Regions from separate parts of the Paenibacillus sp. BK720 genome, predicted to be linked through region 3. Evidence: riboswitches for the same ligand, from Rfam matches in the RefSeq annotation. Region 3 holds a riboswitch; each other region holds the start of a gene.
What was found. A riboswitch is a leader RNA that binds a small molecule or an ion and turns the genes downstream of it on or off. The one in region 3 is predicted to bind cyclic di-AMP.

Region 1 (9,853 bases), on a different contig from region 3:
ACAGCTTGAGGTGAAGGAGAAGCTCCGCCCCAAGCAGGATAAAAACGATAGGCGCTACCCACAGCAGCGTATTCAGCGCATCCGTACCGCTCCAGATCGACAGGGCTATGGAGACGCCTATCAGGAGCAGCGTAATGCCCATAGACAGCGAGCCTACCCGCCATTCTCTCATCGGTCTCCCTCCTCTTCCCTCATCATCTCCGCGGGATGAGGCGGAAGAGGCGCCGGCGCCGAATACGATTTCCTGCTGCCGCTGCCGAATACTAGCCGGAAGCCGAGCGCAATCATCAGGAAAGCAACGATGGCGGTCGGCAGATTATATTTCAATTTTACGTACTCCGCATAGATTCCCGGCCATGTCTGCGAAATATAGCCGCCCATTACACGGTCGCCCAGATAATAAATGCCCAGCAGCAAGAGGCCAATTCCGATCCACTTCTGATAGGGGGCAAGCTGAGCGACCACCGCTTCGTCGTGGAGCTCGCCTCTTTCGTATCGCGACATCTGCTGCATGGAATCGAAGAAGGCATAGAACCAGAGCAGCGGCATCAGGAACAAGAAAATCGTCAACCGCAGCGAATCCATTAAATAGATAGCGATGAGGAACCCGCCCATCAGCTGAAGGCCCCGCTTCTGCATGCCAAGATACAGATGTCCCGCTCCTGGGAAGAGCGACAGGATCGCGGACAGCACTTTATTTTTCCGGCCGGTTCCCATATGGTTCTCGATCTCCTCGAACAGCGGACGGTCGCTAAGCTCCTCCCCGCGCTGCTTCCTGTGAAGCTGCTGAATCGCGTCAAAGATGCTGTAGATCCAGATCACCGGCAGCCCCAGCAGAAACACCAGAAATGCCGCGGTATTCGTCACGACACCGATAAAAACCACAACCGCGAACAATCCAAGGAAAGCAACCAGGAACGTAATGCCGCGCTGCATCAGGCCAAGAGACATATGCCCGAGACCCGGTATAAGAGACAGCATAACGGTACTGGTCTTCTCCCGCTGCTGCTCGTACGCCATGTAGCCCGGATCAAACGGGATATCTCCCCGCTCGCCGTAAGGCACCGCCGGCGGCTTAGGCGACAGCAGCGTCACAACCATATCGATCATATTAATAAGCCAGCTGAGAGCGGCCGTGAATAAGAAGAAGAAGCCAATATCTCCCCCGTCCCCGGATTGTATAGCAATAAACAAAAGCATTAAGGAACCAAAGAACCCTCCTCCATACAGCAGGCAGCGAAACGGACGGCCTAGGTAGGCATGCCCGACGCCCGGAATAAAGGACAACAATAAAGCGACTACCGGATTTTTTGACATTTCGTCTTTCCTCTCCTCCATCAATAATACTTACTTATTTGAATCGGTCTTTCTCCAGCTTATCGAACCAGGAAGAAGTGCGCGTGACCATCCGGTCGGACCAAGTTGGCCCTTGCGGCGGTTGTTCGTCGTCCTTCTCAACCGTTTGCCCGGTGGTGGCGGAATGGGAATCCATCTCCCCCAGCTTGGCCGAGAGTCCGCTAAACGTTCCTGTGCCAAGCAGCAGCAGGGTAATGGCCGCTGCGGCGGCAAAGTGAACAACGGGACGCTGCAGGAAAGACTGGCGGCGGGCAGGCTCCGCCCGCATAACCGGGTTCTTTCTTGCCGACTCGGCGAGCAGAATATCGACAACCCGCTTTCCCAGCTTTTTCATATCCGGAATAACAACAGCCTTCGCCTCTGCCGCTCCATCAGATGCGGGATCCGATTCCGCAACCTCCGATGCCTCTATCGCGTTCATAAAAAGCGCCATGCACGGCTCGCAAGCCGCGATATGCAGCTCAATCCTCTCCCGGTTATGCTCGGGCAGTTCATCACCGATATAAGCTGCGAGGTCGGCTGTTGTCACATGATCCTTCCACTCTTGCTCATTCATTCGAAGTCCTCCTTCCGCCAATGCCGCTTGATCCAGTTGCGTGCCCGGTAAAGCCTCGACTCTACGCTTTTTTTCTCGAGTCCGGTCTGAACCGCGATCTCCTCGTACGATTTGTTCTCCATATAATAAGCGGTCACGACTTCACGGTAATTGTCCGGCAGCTGTTCCACCTGCTCGCGCACCTGCCGCTGCTCTTCGCGGTCTATAACGGCCGTCTCAACGGCCAGCCCGCGGTCTGCGATAATCCCTTCCGCTTCAAGCCCCGTCAAGCTGTCCATCAGCTCCTCGGGCTTGCGCATCCGGCTTCTCTTCCAATCAATCGCCTTATTGACGGCTATGCGGGTAATCCACGTCTTGAAGCCGTCCATTCGGAACTCCGGGAGGGAGCGATAGATTTGCAGCAGCGCTTCCTGCGTCACGTCCTCCGCATCATGCGGCGAACGGATGACAGCAAACACGGTTCGATAGATATAAGGCCCATATTCGTCAACAAAAATCTGAAACGCCGCAGGACCGCCGTTCTTGATGGCCGTGATCCATTGTTCGTCTTGTATCTCGCTCTCCTCCCTTCCCGCTATAATAGACGACAGCTTACCCCTCAACCCCTGCACTACTTTTGGAAATAATTTTTTAAAGAAAAAAACCGGGGATCGCGCGGCCATCCGCCTTACGATCCCCGGTTATTAAATTCATTGTCTACGCCAATGCTTCCTTAAGCTCTTCAGGCGAATTATTCCACCATTCTTCATTATGTTCGGCCAGAAGCTTGCGGTAGGCCGCCTTCTCTTCCGCATCCAGCTCCTCAAGCTTATACTTGCGTTTAATCGCAGCATCCAGCTTGTTCACATGATCGGCGAGAATTTTCCAGCCGCGGCGCGCTTCCGTATCAATCCACATCTCGCAAGCCGTAGCTCCCGCGTAATACGAACCTGTCTCGCCCCGTTCAACGGCAGTCCATACGATCCAGCATTTGCGGCCGTTCGGGCAGTCTTCTTTATTCGGACTGAACTTGATGCCGCGCTCCACCTTGCTCTTCGCATGCATCGCTCCGTCATCGATATAGGCTACGCCATTATCAATAATGACGCAGGATACTGCGCTTAAATCTATCGTTCCGGCTCCAAAGCCTTTATGTTGTTTGTTGCTCACGACGTTAAGAGAGAGGGATTTCTTCTCTTTTTTTTCCGGCTCTTCCGGCTGTCCTTGCTGCTGCGTCATCGCTCTTCCACCTTCCCCGTACAATAATTCCATTTTAGCTAATAATCCGCGAAAAGCAAACATATACATGCTGTAGATGCTTGTCACGGGAGGGAATTGTATCATGTCTCCACGCTACGTCAAACGATTGTTGCTGTTTACGCTTACCGCCGTCCTGCTCGGCCTCTCCATCCAGCAGGGCTTCGGCCGCGCTTGGCAATCCCAATATACCTATGCTCTCGCCCCTGCCGCCAAAGCAGCGACCGATTCTGCGCCAAAATCGGCCAAGCCGCCCGCCTCGTCCCAACCGGACAACGTGGCTCCGAAGCCGCAGGCGCTTAGCAAACGGATTACCGAATATCATACCAACGTCTCCCTTCGCGACGATATCCGGTATCTCGACGGCAAGCAGACCGTCACCTGGACGAATCCGGGCAAGAAGACGGTATCCGAGCTGTACTTCCATCTCTATCCCAATGCCTTCATGTCAGGCAACACCACGTTTATGAAGGAATCCGGCGGCAAGCTGCGCTCGGACAAAGCCACCGAAGCGAGCCAGGGCTACATGAAGCTGCTGACGCTCGAGACGACGGAGGGGGAAAGCCTGCTTCCGCGGCTGCATTACGTTCAGCCCGACGACAACAATCCGAATGATTTTACGCTGGCCAAGCTTAAGCTGCCCGAACCGGTTGCCCCCGGCAAATCGGTCACCCTGGAGATGAGCTTTGAAGTGAAGCTGCCCGAAGTGTTCGCGCGGATGGGCTACTCCGGCAATTACGTGATGGCGGGCCAATGGTTCCCTAAACTTGCCGTGTACGAGACGGCGGGAACGAGAGGCCGCACGACGGAAGGCTGGAATACGCATCAATATCACGGCAACTCCGAGTTTTACAGCGACTTCGGCATTTACTCCGTCCGCATCCAGGTACCGGAAACGTATACCGTTGCGGCAACCGGCTTTCAGACGAAGGCTGTCGAGAAAAAGGACAACCGGGCGATCTACCAATTCTACGCCGATGACGTGCATGACTTCGCCTGGGCCGCTTCCCCGGACTTTATCTATTACGAAGACACGTTATCCGGCCCCGGCATTCCGGGTGTGCGTATCAAGCTGTACCTGGACCCCGCGCACGCGGAATTGAAGGACCGGTATATGCATGCCGCCAAATCCGCGCTCTCCAAGTACGGCCAATGGTATGGCGAGTACCCGTATTCGACCTTATCGGTTGTAGTTCCGCCTAAGGGCGCTAACGGCTCCGGAGGGATGGAGTATCCTACTCTGGTCACCGCCTTCGCCGCCGAGACGGACAATCCGGGCTACAGTTTAGAAAGGACCGTCGTGCATGAGGTCGGGCATCAATACTGGTACGGCATGGTTGCCTCGAATGAATTCGAAGAGGCCTGGCTTGACGAAGGCTTTACCTCCTACGCGGAAGACAAGGTGATGGCGAGCGAATACGGCATTGAAGCCAATCTGCCTCTCGAAGCAAGCTATATGACCGATCCCGCTCCGCTCAAGCAGCCGTCCTGGGCTTACTCGAGCAACAATGTCTATGCTGAAAATGTGTACATGCGGGCGAAGCTCGTGCTCATCGGTATCGAAAAACAGGTCGGCGAGAAAATGATGCAGAAAATTATGCGCACCTACTTCCAGAAATATAAGTTCAAGCATCCGACCAGCACCGACTTCCAGCACGTTGTGGAGCTGGTAACCAAGCAGAAGTGGACCAATTACTTCGACCAATATGTCTATGGCAATCAGATGGCCGACGTATCCGTTGAGTCCATTCGCGTCAATCCGGTCGAGCAGGATGGAACCCCGATGTACGAATCGGTTGTCCTTCTTCAGCGCAACGGGGGCTATAACGGTCCGGTTCCGGTTGTCCTGAAGTTCAAGGACGGCACCATTGTTCCGAAGTCCTGGGATCCGTCAGAGGCTCAGGTGGAGTACAAAGTTGTCCATAGCTCTCCGCTCGAATGGGTAGCTGTCGATCCGCAGCATACGAACGTGCTCGACAACAAGCATATCAACGATTATATGAAGGCGGACTTATCCGAAGTTACGCGTACCCGTTGGAGTCTGGGGGTCTCTAACGTCATTCAAGGTCTGCTCGGATTATTAGGCTGGTGAGTAAACCTCTATCTACGCCTTTCGAAGTAAGAATTGCTTCGCAATTCTTTTAGGAGGAATAGCCATGAAAAATCATATGATGCAGGGCTGGCGGCTCGCGATGAAGCACTTTTATATCGTTATCCTGCTATTCCTGTACCAGCTGCTATGGGGATTTTTCCTGTACCGGTTTATTGACTCGGTCGTAGCGCCGCTGCTGCGGCGTTTTCCGGATCAATCCCCGTCCAAAGCAGCCGTCCAGCTGTTTTTGAGCGAAGCGCAGTTCCAAATCATGAAGACGGATTTGCTTACGCCGTACCTGTGGCTGCTTGGCGGCTTATTCGCGGCAAGAATGCTCCTCTCTCCGTTATTTAACGCGGGGCTTCTCTACTCCCTGCAGCATTCGAACGATGCAGGAGGAACGCAGTTCCTGCAGGGCATTCGCCGGGCATGGAAGCCGGTCACCCTCCTCTACTGGATCGAGACGATTCTTACTCTTGCTCCTGCTTGGTGGCTGGCTCCCAAAGGACTTGACGCCCTGCTTCACAGCCGCTCGATTGGGGCCCTGCTGCAGCAGACCCTTCCTGCTGCGGGAGGCTGGCTGTTATGGGGTATCCTGCTTCATCTGCTGTTCCTCGCCATGCAGCTTGGGGCGACGAGCGGCAAGGCCGGCGGTATGTTCCAGTCCCTGGGCACAGCCGTCAAGCATCTTCTTCCTTTTGCCGGACTATCGCTTCTCATGTGGGCAATCGGCTCGGGCATCGGATTGTTTGTCAGCGGCTTCTCCTTGGTATGGGCCGGCTTTATCGCCCTTCTTGTCCACCAGGGCTATCATCTTGTCCGCACCTTAATGAAGGTATGGACTCTAGCCTCCCAATACGACGTTTTAAGATCGAAGGAAGTTTAAAATTTTCTCATAATTATAGAAGACGCCCGCCCTGCGACCTAGTCGCGGCGCGGGTTTTTCGCGTTTTTTCGAGGCTTCTTGTCCGCCATTCTCCAAACAAATCAACATATCGGCTAGCAAAACCACATAGTAAAGAGTTAGTAAATCTTTATAGTGCTTCTCTGCTAGTCTGATCGCCCTACTTTAAGACTATGAACCGCAGGATACAAGCTTTTCCGCTTCGATTAGTCAAAAGGTTGCATGAGAATTATTAGAATTTGCCACATAGAGGAGGAGATAAGCGAAAATTACCGAATAGTTACCAAGTACATAAAACAAACTGCCTAATTCCTTGTACTGGAAACGGGGGAACCACCTTTGGGTGAATTGACTTCGACGTCCGAATGATTCTATCGGCGCCCGAGAAGTCATAGGGATCCTTCAACCGAACCCCACAGCTAACCTCGTCGGCATTGGAAGGAGCTTTACCGCTTTGAAAAAGGTTACAGCACTACTTCTTGGACTTGCGTTAATGCTGGCTTTTCAGGCTGGAAGCGTTTTCGCAGACTCCAAAATGGACGGCATTGTCAGTGATTTGATGGGCACGCCGTACGTTGCAGGTGGAACATCCACGAAAGGATTCGACTGCTCCGGATTTACTTCTTACGTATTCGACAAAATGGGCATCGATCTTCCTCGTACATCCACTTCGCAATCTCAAACAGGTAAGAAGATCGCAAAAAGCGATCTAGTGGCCGGAGATCTCGTGTTCTTCAACACGAACGGTCGTGGTGTATCTCATGTCGGCATTTACGTAGGAGATGGCAAGTTTGCTCATGCATCGTCCAGCAAGGGCGTTACGATAAGCAACCTTAGTGACTCTTATTATGTCAACCGGTATGTGACTGCTCGACGTGTCATGGACCCTAGCACTTTTGAAAAATATGCCGACGAACAATAGAATCCGGCAGCCGCTTCAATCGGGGCGGATTGGCCAGGATTCCTGCAATAAAGCCGCATGCAGCTTGTCCCACCGGACAAACCGCATGCGGCTTTATTGTTTCCCGCTATTCTATTCAGGCAGCTGCCGTCTGCTGCTTCCGACCGAATGCCAGCATCGCAAGCAATACGAAAAACATCGCGATGAGAAAGGCTCCAAGAATCCAGACCGTGCGGTCCGCACCATAATTGTCCATCATCCACCCCGTTAATTTCGGGAAGATCGCTCCGCCTACTCCTCCGCAAGCGACAAGCAGACTGGTTGTCCGCTCCGTCATGCCCGGAATAAGCCCATTCGCGAACACAAGCGCAATCCCGAATACGCCGGAGAAGAACAATCCGCTTAGGCCAATGAGTACCATCATTCCGCTTAACTGGCCAACGGCCCCCATCGCAAGAATAACAACGCAGGCTCCGGCGATCGCAACAAACAGATAGCGGATGTATCCGACGCGATCGGCCAGCCGTCCGGCGAACAGACGTCCAAGGATCATCGTGCCCCAGAACAGGCTAAGCGCGGAAGGGGCATTCGCCTCCGTCATACCGGAGCGTTCGATCATAATGGAAGGCAGATAATTGGAGAAGCTCATTTCCACGCCGACATAAATGACGAAAAATAACGCCGACAGCAGCAAAAACGGAATCGAAGCTCTCTTATAGCCGAACCATCCCTTCGGACGCGGTTCGCCAGCTTCCCGCTCCGCCGCGGCTTTCTTCCCTCTGGCATGAAAACCGATTTTGTCATCGATTGGCCCAAACGATAACGTCATCCATAAGATAAAGGTAATGCCGGCCAGCGCCGATAGAATCGGGAAGGATAATTGCCACACCTCATACCTGATCAATATGCTCGCCATCGTTGGCATCAGGAAGGCCCCGATTCCAAAGAAGGTTTCCAGCTTGGTCATCGCATTGGCCTTGCCATTCTCTTCCGCCAGATCAATCACCATGGCTCCGATAACGGATTCCGTCATCCCGAAGCCAAAGCCGGCAAACAAGGCGATAAACAGCATCAGCCCCCAGGATTGGGGAGTGAGGCTGTAAGCCGCTTCCCCAAGCGTCAGGAGACCAAGCGAGAGAAGAACTCCCCCTCTTTTGCCCAGCTTGGACGTAATAAACGGGGATAGCAATACGCCTACCAGAAAACCAAAGAACTGATTCATCATCCATTGCCCGCCGTCGTCATAAGACAAACCGTATTTATCGAGCATCTGCTCCATTACCGATCCGCCCACAACATGAGCTAATCCAATTACGAGATAAGACAAACAGCCAAGCGCTATTAATTTCCGCATCGTAAAAGTTCTCCTTCGTTGTCCTTCGCCAAATCCTCATGAAGTCGATTACCGAAATGTTATAATGGAAAGAAACCTATAGATTCTTAATTAATGAGGGTACATCCATGACTAATTTTACCGATGAGGTACATTATAAACCATCTCTCGAGGACATGACTATCCAGCCGCTGGAAATTGAACATGCCCGTGAGATCTGCGGATGGCAATACGAACCGCCCTACGATCTTTACCGCTGGCCTTCTTGGGATACCATGCAAAAAGACGAGATCGAATTTGGCGACCCCGTCCTGCGGCGCATGCAATATGCGGCTGTCGTGAATCGCGATCAGGAACTGATCGGCTTTGCCCAATTCTTCCCCATTGTTGGCGTTACCCGCCTCGGCCTCGGCCTTCATCCCGCTTTATGCGGCAGAGGCATCGGCCCAGGCTTTATGCGGCTGCTGGTCCGTGAAGCTCAGCGACGGGCGCCTCGGAACAGCATTGACCTCGAGGTGCTGACCTGGAACGCGCGGGCTATTCGCGCCTACGAAAGGGCCGGCTTTGCCATAGAGGATACCTATGTACGTCCAACGCCGCAAGGGCCAGCCGAGTTCCATTGTATGGTGTACCAGTCTACTCTTTAATATCCCTATAACCGGTAATAATCAGGCTCGGGATCCTTCATATCAACGAACAAAATAATGCCGGGCTTCACCAGTACCGATACCGTCCGGATCCAAGCCCTTGAATTCAGGTCGGTATAGGCGCGGGAAACCATGGTGCGGCGATTCTCGCTTAATTGAACGACATTCGGAACGAAATACGGACGCCAGCTCCAGTTGGCCCCGCAGTATTCGTCCTCCCGCTGCCAGCTTCCGTCTTCGCGCCTGGAATAGTTGGAGGAAATCTGAATGCCGTCTTCCCGGCAAAGGTAGACGCGGATGCTGTTGTTCTCCAACTCCTGCAGCAGACGGACAGCCCACTCGTTATCCTCTTCCTCCAGCTCCTCGAGATGACCAATCCGGTCGATCTTGCCGGACAGCCTGTCCGACAAATAACGCCAGTAGCTCTCCGAATAGAGCTGCAGCTGCCGGTGCGCTTCCAGTTCTTCCTCCAAAAGGGCCGAAAAACGGGACGGCTCGTCGAAATCCGGCTCGGCCTTTGCAAGCAGAAAGCCCTGTACGTACCGGGCGCCGGCCTGGATCGCTCTCGCCAAATCCTGTTTGGTCTCCACGCCTTCGGCCAGCAGCGAAGCCCCAAGCTGATCGGCCAGCGCGGAGAGGGAACGGAGCGTACCCAGATAGCCGTCATGGCTCGCGCTCCGCTTCAGCATATGAATGTCGATTTTCAGAATGTTCGGCTGAATCAGCGCAATCCGGTCCATGCCGCTAAAGCCGCTGCCAACATCGTCAATGGCAATCAGGCAGCCCTTGGATCGGTACAAATCGATAATTTCGCGCAGCTCCTCGATC
Region 2 (9,853 bases), on a different contig from region 3:
CGTACAGCTGCTGTTCGCTTCGATGTATAATCAGCTGCTCGATATGTACCCGGACAATATCAATTACCAAGTGGAGATGCATGACGATCATGCCCATCTTGGTTATAAAATAAAAGAGCTACGCTCCATTCCGGTGCCAACGGAGCCCGAGGAACGCAAAGCCTTCCTGCTTCAACACTGGGCGGAATATTTCACCAATTTCGTTACGCCTGCGATTGAGGCGATTGCCGAGGCCGGTGACTTGAAGCCGGATGCGATCTGGCAGCAGTTCGGCGGCCAGCTCAAGATGACGCAGGATTTTATCGCGGAGCACATGCAAATGCCTCAGCTCACGGAGCAATTCCTGGCGGACGGCAAGCTGCTTGCGGAATTCCTCGATCCTGCCTTGTTCAACCGCAGACGCAATCCTTATTATCTTGCGAATCCGCGTTACGTGGAGAACCCGTATAAGCCGGAGGAGAAATGGCTCATTCCCTCTTCCTGCTGCATGTACGACCGCCGCGAGAACGGAACCAAATGCTACACATGCCCGCGTATGACGAGCGAGGAGCGGGAAGCGAGAAAATGCGAAATTCTCGCGGAAGCCGCAGTGCACTAATCTCTTCTTCGGCAAAAAAGAGTATCTTCCCGGTTATCCCGGTGAAGATACTCTTTTTTCATTTATCCGTTATCCGCTCGCAGGTAGGAGTGCTCGCTATTGAGCAGCTTCTTCAGGTCCCCGAATTTGACCTTAACCAAGGAATTACTGATGGTAATGGTACCCACCAATGAAAGTAGAATGACTAAGCTTTGCGGAAGCGGGTAGCAATATCGATCAGTTAGGGTATTTCTGGTAATTAAGTAGTTGAAAAAGCTGCGCTCCGGGCGATGACGAAGGATGCAGCGATGGAATTTGCCATTCACGGCGTACGGGTCAACTCGATTCATCCGGGGTACATTAATACGGCTATGCTTGAATGGGCTCCAAGATGGTTTTCGATGGAGGCGCAATGGCTAGATAAGCAATTATTTATTCTTATATAAGAGGTGGCTTTCATGATGCGTTTCGAAAACAAAGCAGCAATCGTTACCGGCGGAGCAAGCGGCATTGGGGAAGCGACCGTCCGTGCATTTGCGGCCGAAGGAGCGAAGGTTGTCATCGCGGATTTCTCGGACCGCGGCGCAGCGGTATCCGAAGAGCTGAACGGTCAGGGCTTCGATACCCTATTCGTAAAAACAAACGTAGCCGAAGAAGCAAGCGTTAAGGCGATGGTTGCCGCAACGGTGAAAAAATACGGCAGGCTGGATATCCTGTTCGCGAATGCCGGCATTGGCGCGCAAGGCGTTACCCATGAGCTGTCCATGAAGGACTGGCAGCGCATGATCGACATCAATCTGACAGGCGTTTTCCTGTGCGATAAATACGCGATTGACCAGATGCTGAAGCAGGGCACTGGCGGCGTAGTCGTGAACTGCGGCTCGATTCATAGTCATGTAGCCCGCAACACGATTCCGGCTTATTCGGCGGCGAAAGGCGGCGTGAAGCTGCTGACGCAAAGCACGGCGATTGCTTACGCGCAGCAAAATATCCGCGTAAACGCCGTTTGCCCGGGTTATATCGATACGCCGCTTATTCAAGGCGGCAGCGAAGAGGCGCGCCAATATCTGATTAATCTGCATCCCATGGGCCGTCTCGGCAAGCCGGAGGAAATTGCGAAGTCGGTTCTTTTCCTCGCAAGCGAGGACGCGTCTTTCATTACGGGTACGACACTGACCGTAGACGGCGGTTATACGGCGCAATAACGATCAATGGCGGCGACCCCCCTATCCATTTGGTTAGGGGGCTTTCTATGCGGGTTTTTGAATCTGGCTCCCGGAATGGTACAATAGTCCAAGAATTTGAAATTCGAGGAGCTGTAATAACCATGAGCGAACTGAATGAACAAGAATTGGTGAACTATCTGGCGGAGAAGACCAAGGTATCGGCTGATACGATCAGCCTGGTGCTGAAGCACGAGCAGGCTTTTATCGATAAGGCGCAAAGCTCGGCTAAAGGTCAAGTGATCGATATCGACAGCGATGAGCTGGTCGATTATGTGTTGAAGCAGCGCGACGTGAAGCTGGACGAAGTAACCGTCGAGAAAATTCTCGATATGGAGATGGATTATCTCGTCGAGAACGGCTTTGCGGAGCATGAAGACTAATCGGTTAACCTAACGCCGTAACGAAGAAGAAGGCCATCTGCCCGTTTGGGGCAAATGGCCTTTTTATGTTCCCATGTTATTGCGATACAGCGGCTATCCTTTAATCGTTACCGAATTATCGCTTGTATTGTTCTTCAGATCGAGGTGAAGAATTTTGCTGAAGAATTCATCCGGCACATAGAGCGAGCCTTTCATTAATTTAGGCGCGGCAAACAGCTGAACCGGAGCCATTTTGTTAATGGTGTAGCTGTTTTTGCTTACGGTTACCAAAGTCCATTGCGCATCGCGGGAGATTTCCGCGCTTTGCGTTTTGTTGCTCCATTTTACCTTGTAGCCCAGCGCCTCCGCAGCTTTACGAAGCGGAATGTAATGGGCGCCGTTCGGGCCAGCCGTCAGATCCTTGGTGGACAAGGTTAAGGTTGGGCCGACCGATGTGGTGGCATCCACCGGAATGTTGATGATTCCGCCGGCATAAGGCGCAATCTCGTATTGCTGGAACACCAGATTGACGATACCTTTGCCGTCAACGAAATAAGTATGATCAGCACCGATTTTGAACGTTGTCATGGCGTCCGGGAAGAAGTTATCCGGGTTTTTGCTGATGGCGTAACGCACCGCGCTGTTGGCTGCCGCAAAGCCGCCGTCGCCAAGCGCCTGCTCAAGCGTCAGCTCGGCAGCCTGCTGGCTGTTTACGATATTGTAGCCCTCTACGGCAGTACCGCCATGGGCGCCGCCCATGTACTCGTAAGTAGACACGGTGAACGAGACGATGCCTTTCGCGGCCGTGCTTCCGTCGGCTTTCAGCTCGTAGGCTACGTTAAGCTCATAAGCACGGAACGGATAATCGTTCTCTGCGGCGGACTTTTTGTCATCGGCCGCCATAGCCTTTAGCTTGTCGATTTCTTTGGTCGCTTTTTCCTCGATGGTGGCGTTTAATTTATCTTGATAGGCGGTATCGAGCATACCGCTGATCACAGGAACGGAGATTTTTACGGTAAGCAGATCGGAGGTTTCCTCAATTACTTTCGTTGTTACTTTAACGGCTTGCGTATCGGGAAGCACTGCGCTGATTGGCACGGTTGTGATCGGTTCGTAAGTAACGGCAACAGGTGCGGCAGTAGATTCCGCTGCCAGGGCAAGCGCGGGAGTATAGGCAAGCAGGCAAGAGCCGGCGACGGCAATAGTAAGCATTTTGAAAGGTTTTTTCATGATGGATGGCCTCCTCAATATAGGTTCGGAAATTGAAATCACCAAGTAGACGGATGAGTGTATCGAAAAGTTTCATTGCTTAACTAATTTATATTCCGGCCGATCGGAGACGTCTCCTCCCAAGGTGATCGGTATCCATCGGGCGTCTTTAATGGTAAATTCGCTTTAATGCCCCGAGTAGTTAAGGCCGTTAACAATCTTGACTGTTTTAGCCAGGAACTCGTGCGAGAGCAAGAAGGGCGGAATCCGTTTAAGCAAAAGCATCAAATAGATCTCTTCGTAGGCAAACCCGAGATTGGGGTAGAACGATGAGGCCTCTTGTATATCTTTAACCAGCAAAACGATGGATGAACCCGTAAAAACCTATTTAAATCCAATCTAGCCTTGTCAGATTAAACGGTTGAAGAGCGGCAGGGCCGGAGCGTAGCGAAAGACATGCTCGCTGAGAATCGCAGCGCTCGCCTTTTTATCCGGATTTCTACCGCACAGCGGTATATTCAAGGAAATCAGGGTACAACAGCGATCGAAGGAGCATGTCTTTTGCGCAGCGACAATGCCCGCCAATCACTACGCTATTCAAGCAAATAGCCGATTGACGTAACCAACACCGGGGCTGCCGCAGGCGAAGAGGTTGTCCAGCTGTACGTACGCGATGTTGTCGGCGAGGTTGTCCGCCCGCTGAAGGAGCTGAAGGGCTTCCGGAAGCTGGCTATCCAGCAAGGCTAGACGCAGACGGTAACGTTTGAGCTTACCGAGGAGCAGCTTCGTTATTACCATGCGGATTTGCAGCTGAAGAGAGATGCGGGCGAGTTCCATGTCTTTGTGGGCCCTAACAGCCGCGATGCGGAAGCCAAATCGTTCCGTCTTACGAAATAAAAGCAAAAAAAGCGCGGGCCAGCCACAGGCAGGTTTGCGCTTTTTTTGCTTACAGCGACTTTAATAGAGCATGCCTATCAGATAATAGCCAATCTCCACTGACATATCAGGGATTATCTGCCGATTGCAAGGTAAAAGAAAGCATGGCGGTTTATTTCGGACATTCCGAGAGCGAACTAAATATGTATCCGCATTCATGAGCGGAAAACAGACTAATCTGCCCTTTTTCGCTTGTATATCATGGTTTACAGGAAAGGGGAAACGGGTCTATGATCAAATCTGCAAAACTTCATATGTTCGTATTCGCTGAGTTTCCGTTAGAAACGGAAAGCAGGGGAACCAAATGCGATAGGCAGGAACGTTTATGCTTGTCGCCGGGGTGAATCGGCATGCCGGCCGCAATGTTGCGGCAGCAGGCCGTAGGGCGACTCTAGACGCCCGAATCCGTCAGCTAACCTTGTAAGCGTTGATAGAGAGGGTGAACTTCGGTTATTTACGGGCCGCGGGAGGATACTCTGCGGTCTTTTTTCTATGCGTAGAAAAATGAAAAGGTGGTTACATTAGCACTGATAAGTGTTTGAGTAGCCAAGTATCCAGGTATTAGATGTTTAACTTCAACTTTGGCGGTGACCTGTGTGTTTACTCTTATCAAAAGATTACTGATCGGGCGTCCCCTCAAGTCCACGGAATTAGGGGAACAGAAGCTCATTAAGACGAAGGCGCTTGCGATCCTGTCCTCGGATGCCTTATCATCCGTTGCTTACGGGCCAGAGCAGATTTTGCTCGTCTTGATGACCGTTAGCGCAGCGGCGTTTTGGTATTCGATTCCGATTGGTGTCGGGGTGCTGGTCTTATTAACGGCACTTATCCTGTCTTACCGGCAAATCATATTTGCCTACCCGCATGGCGGAGGAGCGTATGTCGTATCGAAGGAAAACCTCGGGGTATTCCCGGGCCTCATATCCGGCGGCGCTTTGCTGGTCGATTATATTTTGACCGTAGCGGTAAGCGTCTCGGCGGGCACGGACGCGATTACGTCGGCTTTTCCAAGCCTGCATGAGCATTCGGTACTGATCTCTATCCTGTTTGTCCTTTTTATTACGATATTAAACCTGCGGGGCGTGACGGAATCCGCGTCTATCCTTGCTTATCCCGTTTACTTGTTTGTGCTGGCGATTGTTGTCATGGTCATTGTCGGCTTGTACAAAATCGCCGCCGGCGACGTATCGCCTGCGCTTCACACCTCGTTAGGCACGCCGGTTGCGGGCATCAGCCTGTTCCTGCTGCTCCGTGCGTTTGCATCCGGCAGCTCGGCCCTGACCGGGGTTGAGGCTATCTCGAACGCCATTCCGAACTTCAAGGATCCGGCGCCGAATAATGCGGCCAAGACGTTGCTGGCGATGGGCGGCCTGCTCTCGATCCTGTTCTCGGGCATCGTGTTCCTCGCTTACTACTACGGCGTCTCCCCGAAGGAAGACGTGACGGTTGTATCGCAGATTGCCGAAGGGATATTCGGGCGCCATACGATGTATTATTTTATCCAGGGTACAACGGCGCTTATCTTGATCCTGGCGGCGAACACCGGTTATTCCGCCTTCCCGCTGCTTGCGGTTAACCTGGCGAAGGATAAATTCATCCCGAGAATGTTCACGGCACGCGGTGACCGTCTCGGTTACTCGAACGGCATTATCAGCTTGGGGATTCTGTCCATCATCCTGATCGTTGCGTTCCAGGGCAAGACCGAGCACCTCATCCCGCTGTATGCGGTTGGCGTATTCATCCCGTTTACGCTGTCGCAGACGGGGATGCTGGTCAAATGGTTCCGCCAACGGCCGAAGGGCTGGGTCGGCAAGTTCACAATCAACTCGATCGGCGCCTTGATCAGCTTTATCGTAACGATCATGTTCTTCCTGACGAAGTTCGAACAGGTATGGTCGATTCTGATCTTCCTGCCGCTTATTATTTTCGTCTTCCACCGGATCAAGAAGCATTACGAAGCCGTGGGCGAGCAGCTTCGCCTCGCAACCTGCGAGCCTGTGATGCCGATAGAAGGCAACGTGATGATTTTGCCGGTTTCGGGGATTACGCATGTGGTGGAGCATTCCATTCTGTATGCCAAGTCGCTGAAGGCGGAACAGATCATTGCCGTGTACGTTCCTTTTGAGAAAGAGGATGAAGCCATCTTCGAAGAAAAGTGGGAGAAGTTCCAGCCGGATGTCCGGCTTGTAACCCTGCATTCGCCTTACCGCTCGATCTCGAATCCGCTCTTCAAGTTTATCGATACCGTGCAGCGCAAGGCGAGCGAGAACAATTACCAGGTAACCGTCATTATTCCGCAGTTTATTCCGAAGAAGGGCTGGCACAACATTTTGCATAACCAAACGAGCTTGATGCTCCGTGCCCAGCTGCTGTACCGCAAGGATGTCATCATCACTACCGTGCCTTACCATTTGAAAAAATAGCGAAAAGCCTCGGTCCCGTCGGGACCGAGGCTTTTTTAATGGTGCAGATTGGGTTAGCTTAACGATGCCGCGCATCGTTAAGGCGTTGAAAAACAGCCGAAATTGCGCGCAAAGCGCAGATTTGGGCCAGCTTAACGATACCGCGCATCGTTAAGCAGACGGCACCCGCCCGGGCGGGTTACAACTCCGCTTCCTTAACGGAAGCGGCTCTTTGTTTCGACGGCCAGAATACCCCTTTGCCGATCCATACCGTCAGCGCCGGTACGAGGAAGGAGCGGACGATAAACGTATCGAGCAGAACGCCGATGGCGGTCACCGTGCCGAACTGCACCAGTACCTGAATCGGCAGCGTCGCGAGGACGGCGAAGGTACCTGCAAGAATGATACCCGCGGAAGTAATGACCCCGCCGGTCTGTGCAACGCCCTCTACGATCGCGCGGTTAAGCGGCATCGTTTTGCTCTTTTTCCAGATGCTCGACACCATAAAGATGTTGTAGTCCTCGCCCAGCGCGACCAGGAAGACGAAGGCGTAAAGCGGAATCAGACCTTGAATCGCTTCGGCGCCAAACAGGTAATGGACGACAAGCCAGCCTATGCCTAAAGCGCTGAAGTAGGAGAGAAGCACGGTGCCCATCAAGTAAAGCATCGCCACAAACGAACGCAGGTAGAGCAGCAGGAGCAAGGCGATCATCCCGATAATAACGGGAATAATTCGATAGGCATCGCCCGTTGTCTCGTGCCGGGTATCGTATTGCTCGGCGGTCGCGCCAGCAATCCATACTTTGTCTGCTGCATCCGTAATGCCGGCATCCGATAGCGATTGTTCCGCGGCAGAGCGGATCACCGGTATCATATCGAGCGCTTCAATCGAATACGGGTTCATCGCAAGCTCAACATTGTAGGATACGATGCTTGCATCCTTCGTGTTCGCTGCAGGCTCGGAAACGCTGCTGATATTCGCCAGCTCTCCTAGCTTCCGATCAAGCGGCAAGGCTTTGCCGTCGGTCTTCACGAGCACCTGTACCTTGGCCAGACTTCCTTTGGAGAAGTGGTCGCCGATTAAGTCGAAGCCTTCGCGGGAAGGCATATCCTTCGGGAAAGAAGACAGCGTGTCGTACGTAAATTTGATTTGAGTCGAAAAAGCCGCCGTTATGCCAAGCACGATTAACGTCGAGATAGCAATTGTTTTCGGACGTTTCACGATGGCTTCGCCTAGCCGGATGCCAAAGCTTGTTTTGGTCTTTGGCGCAGGCAGCGGCTTGTTCTTGCGCGCGGCGCGGGCAGCCGTCATCTCCGGCGTACGCGGTACGAACGGATAGAAGGAAGCGCGGCCGAGAATGGCAAGCATTGCCGGTACAAGCGTCAGGCTTGCAATCATCATAATGAGGATCGACAAGCTGAACGGCACCGCGAAGCGGTGAATCGCGCCGTATTCGGCCAGCAGCAGCGCGAGCAAAGACATCACTACGGTCAAGCCGCTCATCGTAATGGCGCCGCCGGAGTCGCCCAGCGATTTGAGCAAGGCTTGCTTTTTATCCGGTTCGGTAGTCAGTACGCTGCGGAAGCGGGCAATCAGGAATAGACAATAATCGGTTCCTGCGCCAAAGAGCAGCACGGTCATGATCGATAAACCCTGCGAATCATACGTAATCCAGCCTTCGTCCGCCATCCAGCCTAGAATCGGGCCGGTCAAGCCGTAAGCGAAGCCAACCGCAACCAGCGGGATGAGTGCAAGAATAGGCGAGCGGTAAATGAATAAAAGAATAACGAGCACAAGCAGCGTTGTTGCGATCAACAGGGACACGTCCGCGTCCTTGAACAGGGAGGTGGCATCCACGCCGATACCGGCAGGACCGGTAATCCGGCCGACAAGGCCTTCCCCGCTTAGGGCGGCGTCAAACGGCTTGGATGGAAAAAGGCCATTCGCATCCGCCTGCAGCTGCTCCAGACTGATCTTCAGATCGTCGGAAGAAGCGTTCTTGTCAAATACAACGGTCTGCAGGAAGGTCGTACCGTCCTCGGATACCATCGCTTTTAATGCCGGAAGCGGCATCTCGTGAAGCGGCGGCAGCTCCGTCTGCCGCGGCAGCGGTTCATCCGCCAGCTTCTTGGATAAAGATTGGATCCGGCTAAGGTCCTCATCGGTGAGACCCGCGATTCTATGCCAAGCGATAATAGCCGGAATGCCGTTATGTTCGTTTAAGGCATCGGCCTGCACGGACGGGGCGCTGCTCACAAGATTGGCTGCGGCATCGTCCTTATGATCGCTGGAGGAGGGCAGGAGGGCGTTGGCAAGACCTACAACAACAATCCACAGCACCAGAGTGATCCATCGTCCCCGTTTGCCGCTGACGGCATCCGCTATGCGTTTCAATCCGTTCATCTTTTCTCATCTCCCTATCGATAACCTAAATCCTATATCTTTTCTTCTCTTCCTTGATCTGAGGCAAGCCCGTACAGCAGAATATCGACGGTTCGCGTTGCCCGAGCTTCCGCCGGTATGGGGGTGCTTGCGCCTCCGCGCGGCTTGCGTTGAACCATGCTTAGCAGCGTAAAAGCGGAAGGGATCGGGTCAAGTCCGAACTGCTCCGCTCCTTTCAAATGGCCGTTACGCTGTCCTTCCTCGAACAATTCGGCAATGGGTATCAAATAGCATTCCTGCCACCATTGATTGATCAGCTGCCGATTTTCCGGGCGGAGCTCCTGGCGGATGTCCCGTTCCATTTGGCTGAGATCATCGGGCATGTTGTTCAAAATGTATACGACGAGCTTGATGAGTCGTTCTCTTACCGAGCCTTCGCTTGCGACAAGATCGTTCATGGCGATTTTCGTCTCTTCCGTAACGGCTCGCAGCACCTCGGTATAGAGAGCTTCTTTATCCGCGAAATAATGGTACATGGCAGGCTGTGTCAGGCCGCAGGCTTCCGCGATCTGGCGGGTCGTAACCGACCGGTAGCCATGCTCCATGAACAGGTCATGCGCGGTATGGATAATCATCGAGCGGGTTGCTTCGTCAAGGGGTTGTTTTTTTCGGCGTGCCATCGTTAAATACTCCTTTTGTCTGAGATACGGTTCCCTCCTTTTATTTTATCACATGATAAATAAACTGATTCGAAAATTATT
Region 3 (9,853 bases):
CCTCCATGCCACGGTAAAATCTCACGAAAAATTTCTTATGTATCCATCATACTTTAACATTTCCCCAAAAGTAAAATTTTCGACCCAATTCGACCGATATGCGGCATAAAACAGGCTGAGCATGGTCTGCCGGAGGCTTTTCAGGGGTGATTCCCCTTCACGGGAAGCCTTAACGATGTCGCACATCGTTAAGCCTGCCACAACCCTCGCTCAAGCCTTCCGCTTCCCGAGGCGATAGTAACGAACGCGTTCTCCTTGGGAAGCCGACATCAAATACGGCTTATCTACCAGGTCCAGCATCAGCTTGCGCGCAAACTGCGGGCTAATTCCCAATGCCTTGCTAATCTCCACCGGCGATACGGGGTCTAGTCGATAAGATACAATCCGAATAATCTCCCTTTGATGCAGCGTAATCTCCCGGTCTGCTCCTTGGCCGTATAACTTCCCTAGCAGCTGCTGCAGCTGCTGCTGGCATTGCCGCGGACGCTCCTTCACGTCGTCAAACGAGAAACGAAGCACGGTCCAGCCGTCGCCGTTGCAAGCGATCAGCAAAGCCCCGGCGATCGATATCCCGGGAATGCGGTCCGTAACCGTCAATCTCGATGGCTATCTTGTGCGGATGACGAAGGTAGGCAAAGTCCAGAAATCTAACTCCGTCCTTAAAATCGCTCACCTCATACTCGCCATGCAAATACTCCGTCCCTCCGATTGCCGGCAGCCACACATGCTCCAAGAATGACTTCTCCGCGTGTCCATGTTCTTTGAGCTTCCTTTGTCTCTCACTGCTTCCTGCCTTCAACTGCTCTGCCAGCCACTCCTTGTAATAGGCCTCGAACTCGAACATACAAATCCTCCTCGTGAAAATAAAATGACCGCCCCCTTCCGTAAGCAACGGAAAAGAGCGGTGTGCTTCACACGCTATTTATTACCCCATTAATATACCAAATTTTGCATTCTTAATAGTCTCATTGAACATTTTTACAAGCGACAAACAGGGGGTAATTCTGAGACAACGTAAACACGGGAACCGACAGAAAGGCCGTTTATAGGTACTCCTATTAAACGCACTGCTCCCTCACCACCCGCCCCTACCCATCTCCTCTAATGGCCTTCACCGAAGAAGCAATCTGGGCGTACAGCTTAGGATTGGAATGATAGCGGAACAGCTGGAACTGCGGTTTCGTATTGGCCTCAAGCAGCCAGACGCGGTGCTCGGTATCGATTGCGATGTCCAGGCCAAGCTCCGTTATAAGCGGAAAATGCTTTTTCATCCCGGACGCAACCTTAAACGCCATCTCCCGAAGCTTCACTTCCCATGTCTCGCATTCCTGCTTCGTTAAGCCAAGCGCCTGATGCAGCCGGATCGCTTTTCCCCCGCTGCTATGGTTCGTCACGAACCGGTTAGGCGCCGCCATCTTGCCCATAACGCCGAAAAACTTCCAGGTTTCGTCCCGCCGCAAATGCAGAAGGATACGAAAATCTATGGGGTTCCCGTTAAGCTGAATCAGATTGATTCCCTGCTGCATCAGATACCGCTTGGTACCGATCAGCTGCTTCAACTTGATGGCCGCGAACTTCGCGGATTGGAACGAATAGCGGCTGTTCTCCGTCCGAATGACGATTCGGCCATCCTTATAATAAACCTTCATGACACCCTGTCCCTTCATGCCAAGATCCGGCTTCACGAACAGGACGGGGTAACGGTCAATCATGCTGATAAAACCCTTTGGCGTAAATTGCTCCGTATCCGGCAAGTAATCGCGGAGCTCTTCTTCACCAGACAGCGCTACATGCTTTAACCATTTTCGCCCCGGATATTTAATCATATAGCCTTTCATGGTGGAATCTCCTCCATTGATGTACAGCAGTTACGCGTCCTTCTGCATGAGGCTAATCGCTTGCTCCATACTATTCCTTCCACCCGCAAAAAGTACCTTCAACGGACGCCTCCCCCTTGAGGAATGGGCGTTTATCCCATGCCGGACAAATATCATGCTTCATATGATACTACACAGTTCCGACTACAGCTTAAGGCCATAGGACAGGAGAAACAAAGATGAGCGACATCTTAGGAATCATGACCCATCGGATCGGCCATGCGGGAAGCTTTGCAAGACATGCCAAATCCGCCCTCGCCGAGAAGTTCAGCGGCATTCTCGTTTACACCCCTAAAGATGTGAACCTGACAACCCGAAGAATAACAGGCTACGTATATAAAGGCGGAACCTGGAGCAGGCAGACCCTGCCTTTTCCCAAGATGAACATGGATATCGGATTTTACAAAGGATCGCAAGTCAGCAGAGCCACTCTGGTCAAAAAAGCGCCCTCTTTCCCGTTTACCGGCTACGGCATCGGCAACAAAATGAGGATCCAGAAGCATCTACTCACGTCCCCCGTGCTGAAGCCGTATCTTCTTCCTACCGAACCGGTGAAGGACCCCGGCAGCTTTCTGGCCTTTGTGAAAAAGTATAATAGCGTCATGCTGAAGCCGATTAACGGCTGGGGCGGCAGAGATATCGTACGCGTCACGCTGGAGCACGGACAATACAAAGTGCAGACCAACGGCGAGCAGACGCAAAGGATGAGCGCCGCGGGCATCCGTTCGTTAATTAGACGGTCACTCAGCAAGGAACGTCAGATCATGCAGCAGTGGATCGATATCCGGAACAAGCAAGGGATCATCTATGATATTCGCGCGTTAATGCTGAAGAAAAGCGAAGGGAACTGGCAGACGACGGGAATTGCCGTGCGGGAAGCAAAACGCGGCCGGATTACGTCCAACCTGAAGAGCGGCGGCCATGCCTTTGAAGCCAGCTCCTATTTGAAGAAAGAATTTGGCGACGAAAAAGGCGAAGAGCTCACCAAATCCGTCCGCGAACTCGCGGAATATATTCCGACGTTTACGGAAAACTCCTACCATGCCCGCCTTTGCGAGCTTGGCATCGACCTGGCGGTGGACGTCCACGGAAAGCTGTGGCTGCTTGAGATCAACATCAAGCCCGGCAAAAAAATTATGCGGCAGCTGTATGGACTCAAAGCCTGGGAGCAGGCCCTGCATACGCATTTCCAATATGCCCGCAGCCTGCTGCCAAAAACCAAATAAACGGAGATGAATCATGAGTACGGAAATAACGATAGCCGCAGTCGGGGATTTCCTGATGAAGACGCGTATCATTAACTCCTGCAAGGGGGAAAAAGGGTATTCCTTCGACCATCTGTTCGAGCCGATCGCCCCTTATCTGCGCAATGCCGACCTGACGATCGGCAACCTGGAAACCGTATTTGCGGGTAAAACCTCCGAGGACGCTTATAGTGTCGTGAAACGGCATCCGCGTACGAACTGGCCGATGTTCAACTGCCCGGACGCTTTTGCCGATACCTTGAAAAATCTCGGCTTCGACTTTGTCTCGACAGCCAATAATCATTGCATGGACAATGGCATTAACGGTCTGAAGCGTACGCTCAGAATTTTGGATGCCAAAGGGATTGCCCATACCGGCACTTACCGGACGCAGAGTGAAGCGCAGCAACTGGTCGTCAAGGAAGTCAAAGGCATCAAGATCGGCTTCCTTGCTTATACGAAAACCACCAATAAGATTCCGGTTCCTTCGGACCACAAATGGGCGGTTGACCTGATCAATCCGGCCAAGATGGTTTCCGACCTGAAGCGGCTTAAGGCCAAAAACGTCGATCTGACCATCGTATGCCTGCATATGGGCAGAGAATACTCGAATTATCCGGTTCAGAAGCAAAAGGATATGGTGCAATTATTATTCAAAAATGGAGCGGACATTATTCTCGGCGCCCATTCGCATACCATACAGCCAGCCGTCTTCTACAAAAGCGGGTCGGGTATCCGCAGATTCGCCATCTATTCCCTCGGCAATATTATTTCGACCCGCCTCTATTACAATGACCATACCTTAACCGGACTTATCACTCAGCTGCAGGTGCGCAAGCTTGATGACGGCACCATTCGCATCAAGAAGGTCGACTTTATCCCAACCTGGACGCGGATCAGCAAAACGGGAGGACGAAGCGCCTTCAAGGTCTTCCCTCTTACCGCCCATTTAAAAAAGCTCGATCCGTCCAGCGCCGAAGCCGTCCGGATGAAAAAGATGATTCAGCATGTCCGACAGCATATCGTAAAGGATCCCGACTCCGTCAACGCGGAAATCATCTAACCAACGCAAAAAGGCCGTACGGATCACTCCGTACGGCCTTTCCCTGCTCTTTTAAGCAATTAAATATTGTCTTTTTATCTTGATTTTAACCTCAACGGAGTCATTCGAATGTTCCTTGCATCAAAACTGAGATAATAAGAACTATTTAATCACGCGACGTCCCACGATGAAGCGCTCTTTATAATAGCTATCGTTAACGTTCGATACGATAACGTCCTTCGAAGGGCTTGCGTTATGAATCATTTTGCCGTTGCCGATATAGATGCCGACATGGCCTACGTCTTTATGGTTTTTCGAGCCGCTGTTCCAGAAGAACAGAAGATCGCCTTTTTTGAAGTTGCCGTAGCCCACTTTAGTTCCCACTTTAGCTTGATCATCATCGTCACGGTTTACGAGAGTAACGCCTACATTAGCAAGTTTATATACAAGCGCTGTGAATCCGGAGCAGTCCGTAGCGTAAGGGGCTTTTTTCTCTTGACGGTTCTGCCAGCTTACATAGTTCACTTTGCCTTTCAGGTTCAATGCGGTTTGAACAACCTTATTTCTCTTGGAATCGGCTGACATGGCCGCATCCGCGGTTGTGTGCAACAGGGCCGTTACCGGCAAGGCGATAGCTACGAGCAGCATAGCAATTTTAGTCATGAATTTCATATAAATACTCACTCCCTAACTTGTTGATAAGGCTATTATAAATAGGCTGGGAACCCTAAGAACACCCGCAAAAATTGGCAACGAGCGGTAAATGAAAGCGTTACGAATGCTGTAATCTAGGCGTTTCATGGGTCTTAACCACTTTCTGAGAATCGCATGAGCTTTGATGAGTATTTTCTTACTTGTTGCGTGCTAGCAAGTATGCTATAATCCTGATTTTTCATATTTTCATGTAAGTTTAACGCAAAAAGCCCGTTCTTCCATCAAGGAAGAACGGGCTTGGAAAAACTATCTCTTCTATTATAGGGCTTTCAACGCATTTGCAATCTCGATACATAAATCCTCCGCCTGCGGCACAAAGCCCAAACGGTCAATAAAAGCATGCGTGTTGCCCTTGTAACGGATGGTCTTCACCGGAACGCCGGCAGCCGCAAGCTGCCTGCTGTAAACTTCGGACTGAATGCGCAGCCCGTCGAATTCCGCTCCGACGCATAAGGTGCGCGGCAGACCTTTACTGTCAGACAGAAGCGGACTGACATAAGGATTGCGTACGTCCTCCTCGCGCGGCAGATAAAGCTCCCACGCTTTTTTAACTTCCGGATCGGCTTCGGTGGGCCGTCCAATCCCCAGCATCGGATCAATCATAGTTCTTTGCTCGTCCGCCATCTCGAACTGGGACAGCTCCCACTCATAACCGTTCACCCCGTTAAGGAAGGTAACGCAAGGATAAATCAGCACCTGCTGGGCTACCATACGCGTACCCAGATCCCGGTCTTTGGTTGCTACGGCAGCCGACAGGTTGCCGCCGGCACTGTCGCCGCCTACGGCAATCCGGTTCCGGTCGATGCCGTATTCCTCGGCATGCTCGTAAATGTATTGAACGGCATTAAAGCAGTCGTTAAACCCGTTAGGGAATTTAAGCTCCGGAGCCAATGAATAGTCGATGTTAAAAACAACGGCATCCGCCAGCTCGGCGATTAGCCGGCAAGGGTTCTCCACCGCAAACACGGTGCCGCCAATCCACCCGCCGCCGTGTATATAGATAAGGCAAGGCTTATCGGGCTTCCGCATCGATTTGCGCGGATAATACCGCCATAGGCCAACTTCGTTATCGCCAAGCTTCACGCGTTCATAACCGGTGTAAATCTCCACCGTATTCAAATTACGGTTCGGAAATCCCATGGAATCGCGAATGAGCTGAAGCTGCTCCTCCGGGGTCGGAGGAGCGGCTGGGGCAGCCTTTTGTTGCCCGGACCATTTCCTCATAAGCCGAAGCTCGTAAGGATCGAGATAACCGGCCCTTGTCTCCTCCGGATTAACCTTCACGATTACCTGCGTGCCGTTTAAGTTTACTTCCTCCTGCTGCGCTTGCAGGGCGTCCACGATTTCCTGACTGTAAACTCTCATTAACAGAAGCCTCCCGGGATGTGAAATGGTATCCCTTCTTACTTCTTCTTTCGCTTGCGAACATCCTTTATTTATTCTTGGCGGGTTGACCGGACGGCAGATAGACCATATGGTCATCATGCTCCGTCAAATCCTCCAGCCACGATGCTTCAGGAGGACAGTCCAGCATAATAAAGCGGCCTTTTCCTTCTTCTTGATAGTGATGATATTTCACGTAAGCTTTGCCGCCTTCTACGTCGAGCAGCTCAACCTTGCCGTAATCGTGGGCCATCAGAAGCCTGATCCGCTTCCCAAGCTCCGCGGTTAGCTCTTTGGCCTGCTGAACGATAGAGAACTGCGTTTGCAGAGGCAAGTTAGAGTCGGGATAAGAAGAATTAGGACGGTTAATGATAAAGGAATATGGCGAAACCCCAGCCTGGGACAGCTGATCGATCAGCTTGCCTAACAGAAGAGGGTCATTATTAACGCCCTTGACAATAGGGGTTTGATTTAGAACGACAACGCCCGCCTGGTGAAGGGCATTAAAGGCTTTTTTTGCCTCGGCCGTTACTTCTCTCGGATGGTTAATCGTGGTCATCAGATAGATCCGCTTCTCCGGACTTGAGAACCGGCTTAACATCTCTAACAGTTCACGGTCCTCGTAAATCCGCATCGGATTATGAACAGGCATCCTTGAATCCAGCCTAATCGTGCCGATATGCTCGATATTCCGCAGCTGCTCGATAATTCTGGTCAGCTTGGCAATGCCTAACATCAAGCTGTCTCCCGTCAGCACAACCTTATGAATTTCATTATGTTCGGCGATGTAAGCAATTCCTTCCGCTGCCTGGGATACCGGGAGAAGAACCATCGACTGATAAATGTGCTTACAGCCTGCGGCTTCCCACGTGTATTCCTGAATCGCATGAGGGGCTTCCCCTGCCGCCGCAATCAGATGCTTGCGGATCGGATCCTTCGGATCATCCCAGTCGATCAGGTTTAAGTAATAATCATTGACGCGAAAATGCTTCTTAAGACGTTCTCTTTCCGCCTCCGACAGACCTGCCGATCTATCGTTATCGGCCATTGGTTGCACCATTTCGCATCCCTCCAAAAGGTTTTTAAAAGCGTCACCTATGCCGGGAAGTCCATCCCACCTCCACGAAAAATGAAAAAAAGACCCCAGCAGCACAGAGAATGGTCATGGTCTGTGCGCGTTTCGGGCCTTAAAAACAGAAAAAGACCCTTCAAAGGGTCTATCGTTTGCAATTCGTTCGCAAAAGACCCATCTCAAGCTGACGAGGTTAGCTGACGGGCTCGGGATAGATGGTTCCCTACAGCCGGAAATCCGGCTGATTCGCCCCAAAAGATTGGTTTCCCCGCTTCTCGGCATCGCCGAGAACTAAGCTTATTTTAATTATCTCACAATTCTTAATATTGTCAACAATCAATCAAGAAAAATCCCCGCCCAAATTCTCGAGGAAGAATGGGCGGGGCTATATCATGGATTTCTCATTTTTTATCCACCTGAAGAAGAAATAAGTGCTTAACCGAAAACGTATCCTTGATGGTATCTTCCGAAATAACGTTCAGCTTGATGAGACCGGCGATTTTGGAGGTATCGGGCTTCGAGAGCAGCCGCCATACATCAGGATCGGGAAGAGCAGCAAACAGCTTGCTCTCATCAAATTCCTTGCGCTCCTGGGAAACAATCTTCACCTTGTAGCTGCCTACCTCCAGTTCGGAGAGGTCTAGCTCGGCGCAATGCTGTATAATTTCACCGCGCAGCTCGGACAATTCCTGCTCGATTTCCTTCTGCTTCTGCTTGAGCTGATAATACCGCTTGACCGTCTTATCTTCCAACTTATTCACGCTCCTCTTGATCATATGTATGATCGGGAGCGCGGAATTAGGACTGGATCTTGTCCACTATCTGGCTACTAATCCTCTTTTGCGGTATGCCCAATGATTCGTTGGGCCATGCCCGCTGCCGATGCTAATGCCGTCCTCAATGGCCGCCTGAATATAAGCTTTTGCCTGGCCAACGGCATCCTCGATATCAAGCCCTTGTGCCAGACCGGCCGTGAGCGCAGCCGAATAGGTGCAGCCGGTGCCATGGGTGCGCTCGGTAGCGATCCGTTTGCCGGAAAGCTCGCTGTAGCCGCTGCCGTCGAAGAGCAGATCCACCGCTTCGGCACCAGACTCATGCCCGCCTTTGATTAAGACGTAACGGGCGCCGTAGCTCAGCAGCCTTTTCGCTGCCTCCAGCTTGTCGGCCTTGCCCCGGATGGCCATTCCGGTCAGATGCTCGGCTTCGGGGATATTGGGCGTAACGATCATCGTCAGCGGCAGCAGCTTGCGGGTTAAAGCCCGGATGGCCTCTACCTGCAGGAGCGACGCTCCGCCTTTTGCAATCATAACCGGATCAACAACAACCTTCGTCCATTTAAAGAAAGCAATCGCCCCGGCTACTTCCTCGATAATCTCGGCACTAAACAGCATGCCGGTCTTTAAAGCGTCAACGCCGATATCGCTGCCGACGGAGTGAATCTGCGCCTTTACCGCTTCCTTCGCGAGCGGAAATACGCCTTGCACGCCAAGCGTATTTTGCGCGGTAATCGCCGTCAGAGCGGACATCCCGTAGGCGCCCAGCTCCTGGAACGTTTTCAAATCCGCCTGAATGCCTGCTCCGCCGCCGCTGTCCGAGCCGGCAACCGTCAAAGCCCTCGCCACATGGCCATTGTTATATTCCGCCATTTCTATTTCACCCCGTTTATCGTTTAGTAGGAAAACCGTTCCGGCGCAAACGCCGGCAGCCTGCTGCCGTTATCGATAAAATCCGCGACAACCTGCGCCGTTACCGGACTGAGAAGAATGCCGTTGCGGTAATGACCCGCGGCCATAATGACGCGGCCACCGGATTCCCGCAGCGGACCAAGCAGCGGGAATCCGTCCTGCGTGGAAGGCCTGAGGCCCGCCCAGCGATGGAACGGCTCCCGCTCGGCGAGAAACGGGAACGCCTGCTTGTTCCACTTGCGCAGCCGCTCGATTCCCCGCTCCGTAACGGTTGTATCAAAGCCCGCCACATCCTCGGAGGCTCCGCATACAAGCGTACCGTTTGCTTTCGCAACCAGATAACCCTGATTGCAGAACACCATATGCTGAACCGGCTTTACTTCCGCTTCGTAAGCGCAGATCTGACCGCGGATCGGGTACACCGGAATTCGGATGCCGAATACATCCTCCAGCTCCTGTGCCCAAGCGCCGGAGCAGACGACCAGCCGGTCGCCGGTAAAGCTCCGGCCCTCCTGCGCTGTGATAACCAGATTATCACGCCATTCTTCGACGGTTACTTTGCCAAGCTGCTCGAAGATCCGAACGCCGGTCAGGCGGCATGCCTGCTCCAGCGCCAGCACGTAGTCCGGCGCATAGACATGGCTTTCCTCCGGCGTGTACAGCGCGGCCTTCACCTCGCGGGACAGCATCGGCTCCTGCCGGAACAGCTCATCCCCTTCCAGCACAACGCCGCCGGATCCATGCTCGCTTTGCCAGAGGCGCCGTCCCTCCAGCGCCAGCCGGTCCGCCTCGTGATAGGCAATATAGAGGCTGCCCGAATCGGTATATTCAAACGT

Region 1: another riboswitch for cyclic di-AMP. It lies ahead of FHT67_RS28675 (C40 family peptidase); the one in region 3 lies ahead of FHT67_RS20380 (KamA family radical SAM protein).
Region 2: another riboswitch for cyclic di-AMP. It lies ahead of FHT67_RS12720 (amino acid permease); the one in region 3 lies ahead of FHT67_RS20380 (KamA family radical SAM protein).

What each region holds. Positions count from the first base shown of each region.
Region 1 is NZ_JAASRQ010000012.1:23,879-33,731, reverse strand. It holds gene FHT67_RS28710 (hypothetical protein) at 1-172, opposite strand, end outside; gene FHT67_RS28705 (hypothetical protein) at 169-1,317, opposite strand; gene FHT67_RS28700 (zf-HC2 domain-containing protein) at 1,352-1,912, opposite strand; gene FHT67_RS28695 (sigma-70 family RNA polymerase sigma factor) at 1,909-2,523, opposite strand; gene FHT67_RS28690 (YwhD family protein) at 2,609-3,130, opposite strand; gene FHT67_RS28685 (M1 family metallopeptidase) at 3,234-5,240, shown strand; gene FHT67_RS28680 (hypothetical protein) at 5,305-6,126, shown strand; cyclic di-AMP (ydaO/yuaA leader) riboswitch at 6,437-6,593, shown strand; gene FHT67_RS28675 (C40 family peptidase) at 6,599-7,066, shown strand; gene FHT67_RS28670 (MFS transporter) at 7,182-8,399, opposite strand; gene FHT67_RS28665 (GNAT family N-acetyltransferase) at 8,507-9,025, shown strand; gene FHT67_RS28660 (EAL domain-containing protein) at 9,031-9,853, opposite strand, start outside.
Region 2 is NZ_JAASRQ010000003.1:143,501-153,353, forward strand. It holds gene FHT67_RS12690 ((2Fe-2S)-binding protein) at 1-598, shown strand, start outside; partial or broken gene FHT67_RS12695 (SDR family oxidoreductase) at 856-1,023, shown strand; gene FHT67_RS12700 (SDR family NAD(P)-dependent oxidoreductase) at 1,039-1,782, shown strand; gene FHT67_RS12705 (hypothetical protein) at 1,905-2,183, shown strand; gene FHT67_RS12710 (PdaC/SigV domain-containing protein) at 2,277-3,392, opposite strand; gene FHT67_RS30670 (hypothetical protein) at 3,969-4,274, opposite strand; cyclic di-AMP (ydaO/yuaA leader) riboswitch at 4,563-4,750, shown strand; gene FHT67_RS12720 (amino acid permease) at 4,904-6,730, shown strand; gene FHT67_RS12725 (MMPL family transporter) at 6,909-9,113, opposite strand; gene FHT67_RS12730 (TetR/AcrR family transcriptional regulator) at 9,146-9,772, opposite strand.
Region 3 is NZ_JAASRQ010000005.1:309,278-319,130, reverse strand. It holds gene FHT67_RS20415 (squalene/phytoene synthase family protein) at 1-7, opposite strand, end outside; gene FHT67_RS30140 (hypothetical protein) at 211-597, opposite strand; gene FHT67_RS30135 (hypothetical protein) at 500-844, opposite strand; gene FHT67_RS20405 (YheC/YheD family protein) at 1,089-1,838, opposite strand; gene FHT67_RS20400 (YheC/YheD family endospore coat-associated protein) at 2,057-3,103, shown strand; gene FHT67_RS20395 (CapA family protein) at 3,117-4,184, shown strand; gene FHT67_RS20390 (C40 family peptidase) at 4,326-4,835, opposite strand; gene FHT67_RS20385 (alpha/beta hydrolase) at 5,136-6,242, opposite strand; gene FHT67_RS20380 (KamA family radical SAM protein) at 6,310-7,320, opposite strand; cyclic di-AMP (ydaO/yuaA leader) riboswitch at 7,502-7,640, opposite strand; gene FHT67_RS20375 (hypothetical protein) at 7,734-8,108, opposite strand; gene thiD (bifunctional hydroxymethylpyrimidine kinase/phosphomethylpyrimidine kinase) at 8,151-8,978, opposite strand; gene thiO (glycine oxidase ThiO) at 9,002-9,853, opposite strand, start outside.